2 linked regions of the Niveibacterium microcysteis genome follow. The protein of the gene in region 1 interacts with the protein of each later gene in a pairwise test. Links are inferred from orthologs where the notes say so. Each region holds a gene or a part of one and is shown on either strand. Other genes may lie near its edges.

The links.
Region 2: the proteins of gyrA (region 1) and gyrB interact in binary tests that used the Escherichia coli proteins (3 or more experiments, as listed by UniProt). The link is inferred for Niveibacterium microcysteis from one-to-one orthologs.

The regions. Positions count from the first base shown.
Region 1 is NZ_CP071060.1:1,766,863-1,775,041, forward strand. What follows is about bases 1,299-4,436. They hold gyrA (DNA gyrase subunit A), read left to right. Parts: upstream 1,299-1,639; coding sequence 1,640-4,234; downstream 4,235-4,436. Other genes in these bases: JY500_RS08090 (TRZ/ATZ family hydrolase), read right to left, coding at 1,299-1,432; serC (3-phosphoserine/phosphohydroxythreonine transaminase), read left to right, coding at 4,231-4,436. Also shown: JY500_RS08085 (OmpA family protein), read right to left, coding at 1-5; more of JY500_RS08090, read right to left, coding at 95-1,298; more of serC, read left to right, coding at 4,437-5,343; pheA (prephenate dehydratase), read left to right, coding at 5,353-6,420; hisC (histidinol-phosphate transaminase), read left to right, coding at 6,430-7,536; JY500_RS08115 (prephenate dehydrogenase), read left to right, coding at 7,533-8,179. UniProt on the Escherichia coli protein: A type II topoisomerase that negatively supercoils closed circular double-stranded (ds) DNA in an ATP-dependent manner to maintain chromosomes in an underwound state.
Region 2 is NZ_CP071060.1:2,851-6,465, reverse strand. What follows is about bases 559-3,615. They hold gyrB (DNA topoisomerase (ATP-hydrolyzing) subunit B), read right to left. Parts: upstream 3,299-3,615; coding sequence 818-3,298; downstream 559-817. Other genes in these bases: dnaN (DNA polymerase III subunit beta), read right to left, coding at 3,424-3,615; JY500_RS00020 (response regulator), read left to right, coding at 559-684. In the rest of the region: more of JY500_RS00020, read left to right, coding at 115-558. UniProt on the Escherichia coli protein: DNA gyrase negatively supercoils closed circular double-stranded DNA in an ATP-dependent manner to maintain chromosomes in an underwound state.

The sequences.
Region 1 (8,179 bases):
TTCATATTCTCCTCGTTGCAAGGCAAGTGTTTTGCGAACCGTGATGGCCCGAGGTCCCCCGGCGCACCGTGTTGTATGAACGATACGCCCGAAATTATTGGCTAGAAGCCGATTCTTTCAGGAAAGTTTGCCACACGCGAACGCGCTGCAGCAATTCCTTGTTGTGCTGCCACAACAGTGTGTTGTCGCGGATACGCGGCTTGCCGTCGACCCACACATGGGTGACGTGCTCCCTTCCGGCTGCATAGACCAGATGGCTTGCAGGGCTGAAACAGGGGCTGCACTCAGGCGACGCAAGCGATACAGCAACAAGATCGGCAGCCTTGCCGGCCACGATCGAACCGATCTCGTTCTCCATTCGCAGTGCCGTGGCGCCCGCAAGCGTGGCGCTTCGCAGTGCTTCGTGGGCATCAAAGGCCGAAGCATCGCCGGTTGTGACTTTCGCAAGCAGTGCCGCGTGCCGCATCTCCTGGAACATGTCCAGCCGGTTGTTGCTGGCCGCACCGTCTGTGCCGAGCGCGACACGCAGGTCACGCGCGAGCATGGTTTTGATCGGCGCTGCGCCACTGGCAAGTTTCATGTTTGAGGTCGGGCAGTGAGCAATGCTGCAATTGTGTGCCGCCAGCGTTTCGATTTCGTGTAGGTCGAGGTGTACTGCGTGTACGGCAATCAGGTCGGTGTCGAGCAGGCCGAGTCGTTCCAGTCGCGCGAGCGGTCGTTGTCCGCAGGTGGCAATACTCTCGGTGATCTCGTGCGTGGTTTCGTGTAGATGCATGTGGACCGGGCAGCCAAGCTCGTGGGCAAGCTGCACGATACGTTCGAAGCTTGCGTCCGATACGGTGTAGGGGGCGTGCGGGGCAAAGGCGAAACGCAGGAGCCCTTCGCCGCGCCAGCGGTCGCGCGCCGCAAGGCCCTTGCGCAGGTAGTCCTCCGCGTCGGCGGCGTAGCCGGTTGGGAACTCGATCACCGTCATGCCGATGACTGCGCGCATGCCGACTTGTGAGAAGGCGTCGGCCGCCGCGTCAGGGTAGAAATACATGTCGTTGGCGCAAGTGATGCCGCCGTGGAGCATCTCGATGGCAGCCAGCAGGGTGCCGTCGCGGACGAAGTCCGCGCTGGCGTGTTTTGCCTCTGCGGGCCAGATGGCCTCCTGCAGCCAGCGCATCAGCGGAAGATCATCCGCAATGCCACGCATCAGGCTCATCGCTGCGTGCGTATGTAGATTGACGAGGCCCGGAATCAGGACATGGTCCGGCAGGTCTGTCCGCTCGGCCGGTGCAAAGCGTGTCTCCGCCTCGGTGACCGGGCATACCGCGACGATGCGACCGTTGCGCACGGCGACGGCATGGTCTTCCAGTGTCACGGCGTGCGGCTCGACCGGAATCAGCCAGCGTGGCGTGATCAACAGGTCGACGGGTTCTGCTGGGTGCATCGTCTGGCTCCGTGGCGGGGTGGCGCGATCTTAGCCAAGCGCAGCGGGGCTGACGAGCATTTGTGGCGCGTAGCTGGCGCGGGAACGGGCTGGTTTCTCGCCCGCCGGAGGCGGCTTAGGGTGGGGTTGCCGGACGTGCTAAAATCTTAAGCTTTTGGCAATTTGCCGTCTCTCCGGCCCAAAGCTGGACACTTCATCGCGCGACACATGGATTCCTTCGCCAAAGAAACGCTACCGATCAGCCTCGAAGACGAGATGCGGCATTCCTACCTCGATTACGCGATGAGCGTGATCGTGGGGCGTGCCTTGCCGGATGCCCGGGACGGCCTCAAGCCGGTTCACCGCCGCGTGCTGTTTGCCATGCACGAACTGGGCAATGACTGGAACAAGGCCTACAAGAAGTCGGCTCGTATTGTCGGCGACGTGATCGGTAAGTATCACCCGCACGGCGACCAATCGGTCTATGACACCATCGTCCGCATGGCGCAGGAGTTTTCGCTGCGCTACATGCTGGTAGATGGTCAGGGCAACTTCGGTTCTATCGACGGCGACGGCGCCGCGGCGATGCGATACACCGAAGTTCGCCTGTCGCGTATCGCCCACGAAATGCTGGCCGATATCGACAAGGAAACCGTCGACTTCGGGCCGAACTACGACAACTCCGAAAAAGAGCCGCTGCTGCTGCCGGCCCGCATTCCGAACCTGCTGATCAACGGCAGCAGCGGTATCGCGGTGGGCATGGCGACCAACATTCCGCCGCACAACCTGGGCGAAGTGATCGAGGCTTGCCACGCGCTGCTGGCCAACCCCGATATCGACATCGAGGATCTGATCAAGCTGGTGCCGGCGCCGGACTTCCCGACCGCCGCACTGATTTACGGCCTGCACGGCGTACACGAGGGCTACCGCACCGGCCGTGGCCGTGTCGTGATGCGTGCGCGCACGCACTTCGAAGACATGGAGAAGGGCAATCGACAGGCGATCATCGTCGACGAAATCCCGTACCAGGTTAACAAGCGCACGCTGCTCGAAAAGATTGCCGAGCTGGTCAACGACAAGAAGATCGAAGGCATCAGCGAGATCCGCGACGAGTCCGACAAGGACGGTATGCGGATCGTGATCGAACTCAAGCGCAATGAGATGCCCGAGGTTGTGCTGAACAATCTGTTCAAGCAGACCCAGCTGCAGGACAGCTTCGGCATGAACATGGTGGCGCTGGTCGACGGCCGCCCGCGTCTGCTGAACCTCAAGCAGATGCTCGACTGCTTCCTGTCGCATCGCCGCGAAGTGGTGACCCGCCGCACGATTTTCGAACTGCGCAAGGCGCGCGAGCGCGGCCATATCTTGGAAGGTCTGGCGGTCGCGTTGTCGAACGTCGACGAAATCATTGCGTTGATCAAGGCTGCGCCGACCCCGCCGGTCGCGAAGGTCGAGATCATGGCGCGCACCTGGCGGTCGCAGTTGGTCGAGGACATGCTGTCGCGTGCAGCGGCCGACAACTATCGGCCTGAAGGTCTGCTGCCGGAATTCGGCCTCTCGTCGCAAGGCTATCGCCTGTCGGATACGCAGGCTCAGGCGATTCTTGAGATGCGCCTGCAGCGCCTGACCGGGCTGGAACAGGACAAGATCGTCAATGAGTATCGCGAGGTCATGGAGCTGATCGCTGATCTGCTCGATATCCTTGCCAAGCCGGCACGCGTGACGCAGATCATCGGCGACGAACTCACCGCGATCCGCACGCAGTTCAGCGATCCACGTCGCTCGGAGATCGTGCTGCACGCGGCCGACATCAACATCGAGGATCTGATCGCGCCGCAGGACATGGTCGTGACCTTGTCGCACACCGGTTACTTCAAGCGTCAGCCGCTTGCTGACTACCGCGCGCAGAAGCGTGGCGGGCGCGGCAAGCAGGCTGCATCGGTGAAGGAAGACGACTGGGTCGATCAGCTCTTCATCGCCAACACGCACGACCACATCCTGTGCTTCTCGAGCCGCGGCCGCCTGTATTGGCTGAAGGTGTACGAAGTGCCGGAAGGCAACCGCAATTCGCGCGGCAAGCCGATCGTCAATCTGTTCCCGTTGGTCGAGGGCGAAAAGATTACCGCCGTGCTGCCGGTCAAGGAGTTTGACGAGGGGCACTTCATCTTCATGGCAACCTCGCAGGGTACCGTGAAGAAGACGCCGTTGACCGATTTCGCTAACCCGCGCAAGGCCGGCATCATCGCGGTCGGGCTCGACGAGGGTGACTACCTGATCGGCGTTGCGATCACCGATGGCAACTCGCAGGTGATGCTGTTCTCGGATGCCGGCAAGGCGGTGCGTTTCGATGAAACCGATGTGCGCCCGATGGGCCGCACTGCGCGCGGTGTGCGCGGCATGATGCTGGAAGACGGACAGTCCGTGATCTGCATGCTGGTCGCCAACGGCGAAACCCAGCATGTCCTGACGGCTACCGAGAACGGGTATGGCAAGCGCACGCCGATCGGCGATTACACGCTGCACGGCCGTGGCACCAAGGGCATGATCGCGATTCAGGGCTCCGAGCGTAACGGCAAGCTGGTGGGCGCGGTGCTGGTTGATCCGTCCGACGAAGTGATGCTGATCGCAGACAACGGCGTGCTGATCCGTACCCATGTCGACACCATCCGTGAAACGTCCCGTTCGGCGCAGGGCGTGACCCTGATCAACCTCGATGACGGCGCCAAACTGGCGAGCATCGAGAAGATCATCGAGAGTGACGCTGCGGTCGATGGCGCTGAAGGCGAAGAGGGAGAAGCCGCCGATACCGGAGCCGCAGAATGACGCGCCCGTGGAACTTCGGGCCCGGCCCGGCGGCGCTGCCTGAGGCGGTGCTGCGCCAAGCCGCAGAGGAAATGCTCGACTGGCACGGATCCGGCATGTCGGTGATGGAGATGAGCCACCGCGGCAAGGAGTTCATGTCCATCATCGAGCAGGCCGAATCGGACCTGCGTGCGCTGATGAGCGTGCCGTCGAACTACAAGATCCTGTTCATGCAGGGCGGGGCGATCGCGGAGAACGCGATCATCCCGATGAACCTTGCGGGCAAGAATCCGAAGATCGATTTCGTCGAGACCGGCTCGTGGACCACCAAGTCGCTGAAAGAGGCGCGCCGCTACGGTGATGTGCACATCGCCGCATCCAGCCTTGATCCGGACGCGGCGCAGGGCAAGTACACGCGTATCCCGTCGTTTGATGAGTGGCGTCTGCGCAGTGACGCGGCTTACCTGCATCTGTGCAGCAATGAAACGATCGACGGTGTCGAGTACTTCGAATGGCCGGACATGGCTGCGCTCGGTGCGCCCGATGTGCCGGTTGTCGCCGACGTGTCGTCGGACATCCTGTCGCGTCCGATGGACATCTCGAAATTCGGGCTGCTGTTTGGCGGGGCGCAGAAGAATATCGGTCCGTCGGGGCTGACGATCGTGATCGTGCGCGACGATCTGCTGGATCAGGCGCAGGCGGCGTGCCCCTCGGCCTTCCAGTACAAGACCGTGGCTGAGAACGGTTCGATGTTCAACACGCCGCCGACCTACCCGATCTACATCGCGGGGCTGGTCTTCCAGTGGCTCAAGCAGCAGGGCGGTGTCGCGGCGATCGAGCGGCAGAATATTGCCAAGGCCAAGCTGCTGTACGACGCGCTCGACGCCAGTGAGCTCTATGTTTGCCATGTCGATCCGTCGGTGCGTTCGCGCATGAATGTGCCGTTTTTCTTGCGTGACGAGTCGTTGAACGACGCGTTCCTCGCCGGCGCGAAGGCGCGCGGGCTGCTGCAGCTCAAGGGCCATAAGTCGGTGGGTGGCATGCGTGCGTCGATCTACAACGCGATGCCGATCGAGGGTGTGCAGGCGCTGGTCGAATACCTGCGCGAATTTGAACAAACCCGCGCCTGAGGGCTGTCCGTGAGCGAAGAAGAACTGTCCCGTCTGCGGGCCGATATCGACCGGCTCGATCGAGAGATTCTGGAGCGCCTCGGCCAACGTGCCGGCTGCGCGAAGAAAATTGGCGAGATCAAACGCGGCCCGATCTATCGGCCGGAACGCGAAGCGCAGGTGCTGCGCAAGATCGCGGACCTGAACCCCGGCCCGCTATCGGGCGAGGCGGTCCAGCGCATCTTCCGCGAGATCATGTCCTGGTGTCTGGCACTCGAGCAGCCGCTGAAAGTGGCATTCCTCGGGCCGGCCGGTACCTTCTCAGAGTCTGCCGCACGCAAGCACTTCGGCGGCGCGCCGGATTTCCTGCCGCAGGGCACGATCGATGAGGTGTTCCACGCGGTCGAATCCGGCGGTGTCGCCTACGGCATCGTGCCGGTCGAAAACTCGACCGAAGGTGCTGTGGGCCGCACGCTCGATCTGCTGCTTGCCAGCTCGGCCAGCATTTGCGGCGAGGTGAAGCTGCGCATCCGCCAGCACTTCCTGTCGCAGGCGACGTCGATCGGCGACGTCAAGCGCATCTACTCGCATTCGCAGTCGCTCGCGCAGTGCCAGGATTGGCTGGCGCGCCACGCCGCTGGCGTTGATCGGGTGCCGGTCGCGAGCAATGCGGAAGCGGCGCGCATGGCCTCGACCGACCCGGAGTCTGCCGCCATCGCCGGCGAGGCGGCGGGGCAACTCTACGGCCTGGGCTTCCTTGCTTCGGACATTGAAGACGATCCGAACAATACGACCCGCTTCCTGGTCATCGGCAAGCACGATGCCGGCCCTTCCGGCAAGGACAAGACCTCGCTGGTGTGTTCCGCGCCGAACCGCCCGGGCGCGGTGTTCTTCCTGCTCGAATCGTTCGCGAAGCACGGCGTCAGCATGACCAAGCTCGAATCGCGTCCGTCGCGTACCGGCCTTTGGGAGTACGTGTTCTATATCGATGTCGAAGGCAACCGGGCGGACGAGGCGGTGGCGAAGGCGCTCGCTGATCTGCAGGACCGTGCCGCTTTCGTCAAGGTGCTGGGCAGCTACCCGGCCGCAGCGCTTTAAGGATTCCGCATGAGCAAAGTCGTCCAGCAGGCACCCGAGTACATCCGCTCGATCTCGCCCTACATCCCGGGCAAGCCGATTTCGGAACTGGCGCGCGAGATGGGGCTGCGCGAGCAGGACATCGTCAAACTGGCGTCCAACGAAAACCCCCTGGGCGCGAGCCCGAAGGCGCTGGAAGCTGCTCAGCGCGCGATTTCCGAAATCCACCGTTATCCGGATGGCAATGGCTTCGAGCTGCGCGCGGCCCTGGTCAAGAAGTTTGGCGTTGCACCGGAACAGATCGTGCTCGGCAATGGCTCGAATGATCTGCTCAACCTGTGCGCGGCGGCGTACCTGAACCACGAGACTTCGGCTGTGTTCTCGCAGCACGCATTCGCGGTGTATCCGCTGGCGGTCAAGAGCGCCGGGGCGCACGGCATTGAAGTGCCTGCACGCGAATTCGGGCATGACCTGCCGGCAATGCTGGCGGCGATTCGTCCTGACACCCGGATCGTGTTCATCGCGAACCCGAACAACCCGACCGGCAATTTCCTGCCTGCGGTGGAGATCGAGGCCTTCCTGGATGCGGCGCCCGACGACGTGCTGGTCGTGCTCGACGAGGCCTACAACGAATACCTTGAGCCGGAGCAGCGCTACGACAGCGTCGCATGGCTCGAGAAGTATCCGAACCTCGTCATCACACGTACCTTCTCCAAGATCTACGGTCTGGGTGGTTTGCGTGTCGGCTACGGTCTGGCGCGCGCGGAGCTGGCCGATCTGCTCAATCGTGTTCGCGAACCCTTCAACGTCAATAACGTCGCCCTTGCGGCGGCTGCTGCGGCCTTGGGGGACGAAGCGTTCGTGGCGCGCAGTTATGCGGTCAACCGTGATGGCATGGCCCAGATCATTGCGGGCCTGAAGGCGCTCGGGCTTGAGTACATCCCGTCCTCGGGCAACTTCCTGACATTCCGCGTCGGCGATGCAGCCACGATCAATCGCAAGCTGCTGGAGCAAGGGGTGATCGTGCGTCCGATCGCCAGCTACCAGATGCCTGAGTGGCTGCGCGTCACCATCGGCTTGCCGGCCGAGAACGAGCGCTTCCTTGGCGCCTTGGCCAAGGCGCTGGGCCGCGCATGAAGCCATTTGGTCGTGTCGTCATCTGCGGCGTTGGCCTGATTGGCGGCTCGTTTGCGCTCGCTTTGAAAGCGCGCGGTCTGGTGCGCGAGGTGGTGGGCATCGGCCGGACGACGGCGTCGCTGGAGCGCGCGCGCGAACTGGGCGTGATCGATCGTTTCGCCACGGATTGGGCGACCGCGCTCGACGGTGCTGAACTCGTGCTGCTGGCGATGCCGGTGGGACAGATGCTCGGCGTGATGCAGGCCATGGCGCCGCATCTCGGGCCCGATACTTTGGTCACCGATGCGGGCAGCACCAAGCGCGATGTGATCGAGGCGATCTACTCGAACCTCAAGTCTCATCTTGAGCAGGTGGTGCCGGCGCATCCGATCGCCGGGGCCGAGAAGAGTGGCCCGGACGCCGCGCGCGCGGACCTCTACGCGGGCCGCAAGGTCGTGATCACGCCGCTGTCCGAGAATCGCCCCGAGGCTGTGGCCCGCGTGCGCGAGGCCTGGGCTGCGACGGGCGCATCGCTACACGACATGTCGCCGCAGGAACACGATCGTGTGTTCGCTGCGGTAAGTCATCTGCCGCATTTGCTTGCCTTCGCGCTGGTCCATGAGATCGCGGGGCGTGCCAATGCGGAACAGCTCTTCGGATTCGC
Region 2 (3,615 bases), 1.8 Mb from region 1 along the record:
CCGCTCACGCTTTTGACGTGAGCCAGTCACGCGCGGGAATGCCGACGGTATGATTTGTTCGCCAACCGGATTTGAACCAAGCTCCGCGCCTGGGCGCACTCAGCAGAGGTAATCGTGGGACTTTTCGATCAGCTCAAATCGATACTTGCCAAATCGCCGACCCCCCAAGCGCCGGCAAACCACGCTGACGCGGTTGGGACCAGTCTTGGCCAGCCCCCGGAGCGACGCGTCCGTGATCGCCAGAATGCGCGGCCCGGTACGAGCGCACTGATCGTTGACGACTCGCCGACCATCGTCGCCGCGCTTCGGAAGATGCTCAATTCCGCCGGCTACGTCACCCTTGAAGCGCTGACCGCCGAAGAAGGAATCGAGATAGCCCGCGACCTGACGCCGGACATCATTTTTCTCGACATCGTCCTTCCGGGCATGAACGGCTTCGCAGCGCTGCGCACGCTACGGCGTGATCCGCTGACGAAGGATATTCCGGTGATCATGATCAGCGGCAACGAACAAGCCACCGAACAGTTCTTCGGCACCCGAATCGGCGCCGACGATTTCATGAAGAAGCCTTTTTCACGGCTTGAAGTGTTCGCTCGAATCGAACGACTTCTTGATGCAGATATGGTGCCGCGCCGGCTGGTTACCGCTTCGCAGCCAGAAGTGGCGAGCACAGGCAGCGTCTAGCCGATACGGCAGAGATTGCCGCTGGTGAGCGGCGAACCGGCGGGAATGCGATTCCAAAAAGAACAAAAGGCCCTTTATGGGCCTTATGTTCATTCGTATCTCAGAACTTGTTCAGAGACAAACGCTTTTCATATCAGACATCGATGTTGCGCGCGTAGAGCGCATTGCTTTCGATGAATTCTCGACGCGGCTCTACCTGGTCGCCCATGAGCGTGGTGAAGATTTCGTCGGCGGCGATGGCGTCGTCGATCTGAACTTTCAGCAGGCGACGAACGGCTGGGTCCATGGTGGTTTCCCACAGCTGGTCGGGGTTCATTTCGCCGAGGCCTTTGTAGCGCTGCTTGCTGAGGTTACGTTCGACTTCGTTGAACATCCAGCGAATGGCGTCGGCGAAGGATGTAACCGGTGCCGCTTTTTCGCCGCGGCGCATTTCCGCGCCTTCGCCGATCAGGCCATTGATCATTTCGGCGGCGCGCCGGATCTGCGCGTAGTCACCGGAGACAAGGAATTCAGCGTCGATGATGCCGCGGCGTACGTTGCCGTGGTGCATGCGCTCCACCGCCAGTTCCCACGCTTCGCTTTCCTGATCGAAGTGGGGCCGGACATTAACACCCTTGGGCATCGAGGCTTGCAGTCGCGCTGCGGAATCGGTTGCAGCGGCCTCGTCGGTGAGCGAAACGTTGATATCGCCGGCCAGCATGGCGTGCAGCGCAGCGGGGTCGATGAAGCCGGAGACCCGGTTGATCACCGCTTCGGCGAGCAAGTAGTTGCGGGCGAGTTCGCCGAGCGTTTCGCCTTCGATTGGCGCTGCTCCCGATGAGGGAATGAGTTGCGCGGTGTCGAGGCCCATCCGCAGCAGGTGGGCATCGAGTTCGGCATCGTCCTTGATGTAGCGCTCGTTCTTGCCGTGCTTGATCTTGTAGAGCGGCGGCTGCGCGATGTAGATGTGACCGCGCTCGACGAGCTCGGGCATCTGGCGATAGAACAGCGTCAGCAGCAGGGTGCGGATGTGGGCGCCGTCGACGTCCGCGTCGGTCATGATGATGATGCGGTGGTAACGCAGCTTCTCTGGCTTGAAGTCGTCCTTGCCGATACCGGTCCCGAGCGCGGTGATCAGCGTGGCGATCTGTTCGGAGGAGATGAGCTTGTCGAAGCGCGCGCGTTCGACGTTGAGCACCTTGCCGCGTAGCGGCAGGATCGCCTGGAACTTGCGATCGCGGCCTTGCTTGGCTGAGCCACCTGCGGAGTCACCCTCGACGATGTAGATCTCGCACAGCGCGGGATCCTTCTCCTGGCAGTCGGCGAGTTTGCCGGGCAGGCCGACGCCATCGAGCACGCCTTTGCGGCGCGTCATTTCACGCGCCTTGCGGGCGGCTTCACGGGCGCGCGAGGCCTCAACGATCTTGCCGCAGATGGTCTTGGCATCGATCGGGCGTTCGAGCAGGTATTCGGACAGCTTGGCGGCGACGACTTCTTCCACCGCCGGGCGGGCTTCGCTCGAGACCAGCTTCATCTTGGTCTGCGAAGCAAACTTCGGATCGGGCATCTTCACCGACAGCACACAGGCAAGGCCTTCGCGCATGTCATCGCCGGTGATCTCGACCTTGGCCTTCTTCGCGATCTCGTTTTCTTCGATGTACTTGTTGATGACGCGGGTCATCGCCATGCGCAGGCCGGTGAGGTGGGTACCGCCGTCGGACTGCGGAATATTGTTCGTGAAGCACAGCACCTGTTCCTGGTAGCTGTCATTCCACTGCATCGCGACTTCGACGGTGAGTTCCACTGTGCCGCCGCCACCGCTGACCGGCACCTGAGTGGCACCGGCCGCGTAAAAGACGTTGGGGTGCAACACCGTCTTCGCACGGTTGATGTACTCGACGAAGCCACGCACGCCGCCGGAGAAGGCAAAGTCTTCCTCGCGGTTGGTGCGCTGATCGATCAGGCGAATGCGCACGCCGTTGTTCAGGAAGGAGAGCTCGCGCAGACGCTTCGCGAGAATCTCGTAATGGAATTCGACGGTGCCGAAGATCTCTTCATCGGCAAGGAAGTGCACTTCGGTGCCGCGTTTCTCGGTGTCACCGATGACGCGAAGCGGCGAGACTTCGACCCCGTTCTGCACTTCGAGCAGGCGGTCCACGGCGTGGCCGCGGTTGAACTCGAGGAAGTGCTTCTTGCCGTCGCGACGAATCGTCAGCCGCAGCCATTTCGAGAGCGCATTCACACACGACACACCAACGCCGTGCAGACCGCCTGAGACCTTGTAGCTGTTCTGGTTGAACTTGCCGCCTGCGTGCAGCACGCACATGACGATCTCAGCCGCCGAGCGCTTGGGTTCGTGCTTGTCGTCGAATTTGATGCCGACCGGAATGCCACGACCGTTGTCGGTGACCGAGATCGAGTTGTCGGTGTGGATCGTGACGACGATGTCGTCGCAGTGGCCCGCCAGCGCTTCGTCGATCGCGTTATCGACGACTTCGAACACCATGTGGTGCAGACCGGTGCCGTCAGAGGTGTCACCGATGTACATGCCAGGGCGCTTGCGCACGGCCTCCAGCCCTTCAAGCTGCTGGATGCTGTCTTCGTCGTAGGCGGGTTGCTGGTTCTGTTCGGACATCGGGTGACCTTGCTTCAAAAACTGAAATTCATCGCCGCGGATCATACGACCAGGCGCGAACGGCTGAATGAGCCGTTCGCGCCCGCCTGCAATTCCGTGGCCTAACGCTGGGAATGACTGTCGGCTTAGATCCGCATCGGCATCACGACGTACTTGAAGCGCTCGTCGCCCGGCAGGGTGATCAGCGCGCTGGAGTTGCCATCGTTGAGCCGCAGCTCGATCTCGTCGGTGGCTGAGTTCGTCAGCACATCGAGCAGGTAGGTGACATTGAAACCAATGTCGACCGAGTCGCCGGCGTAGTCGACTTCGATCTCTTC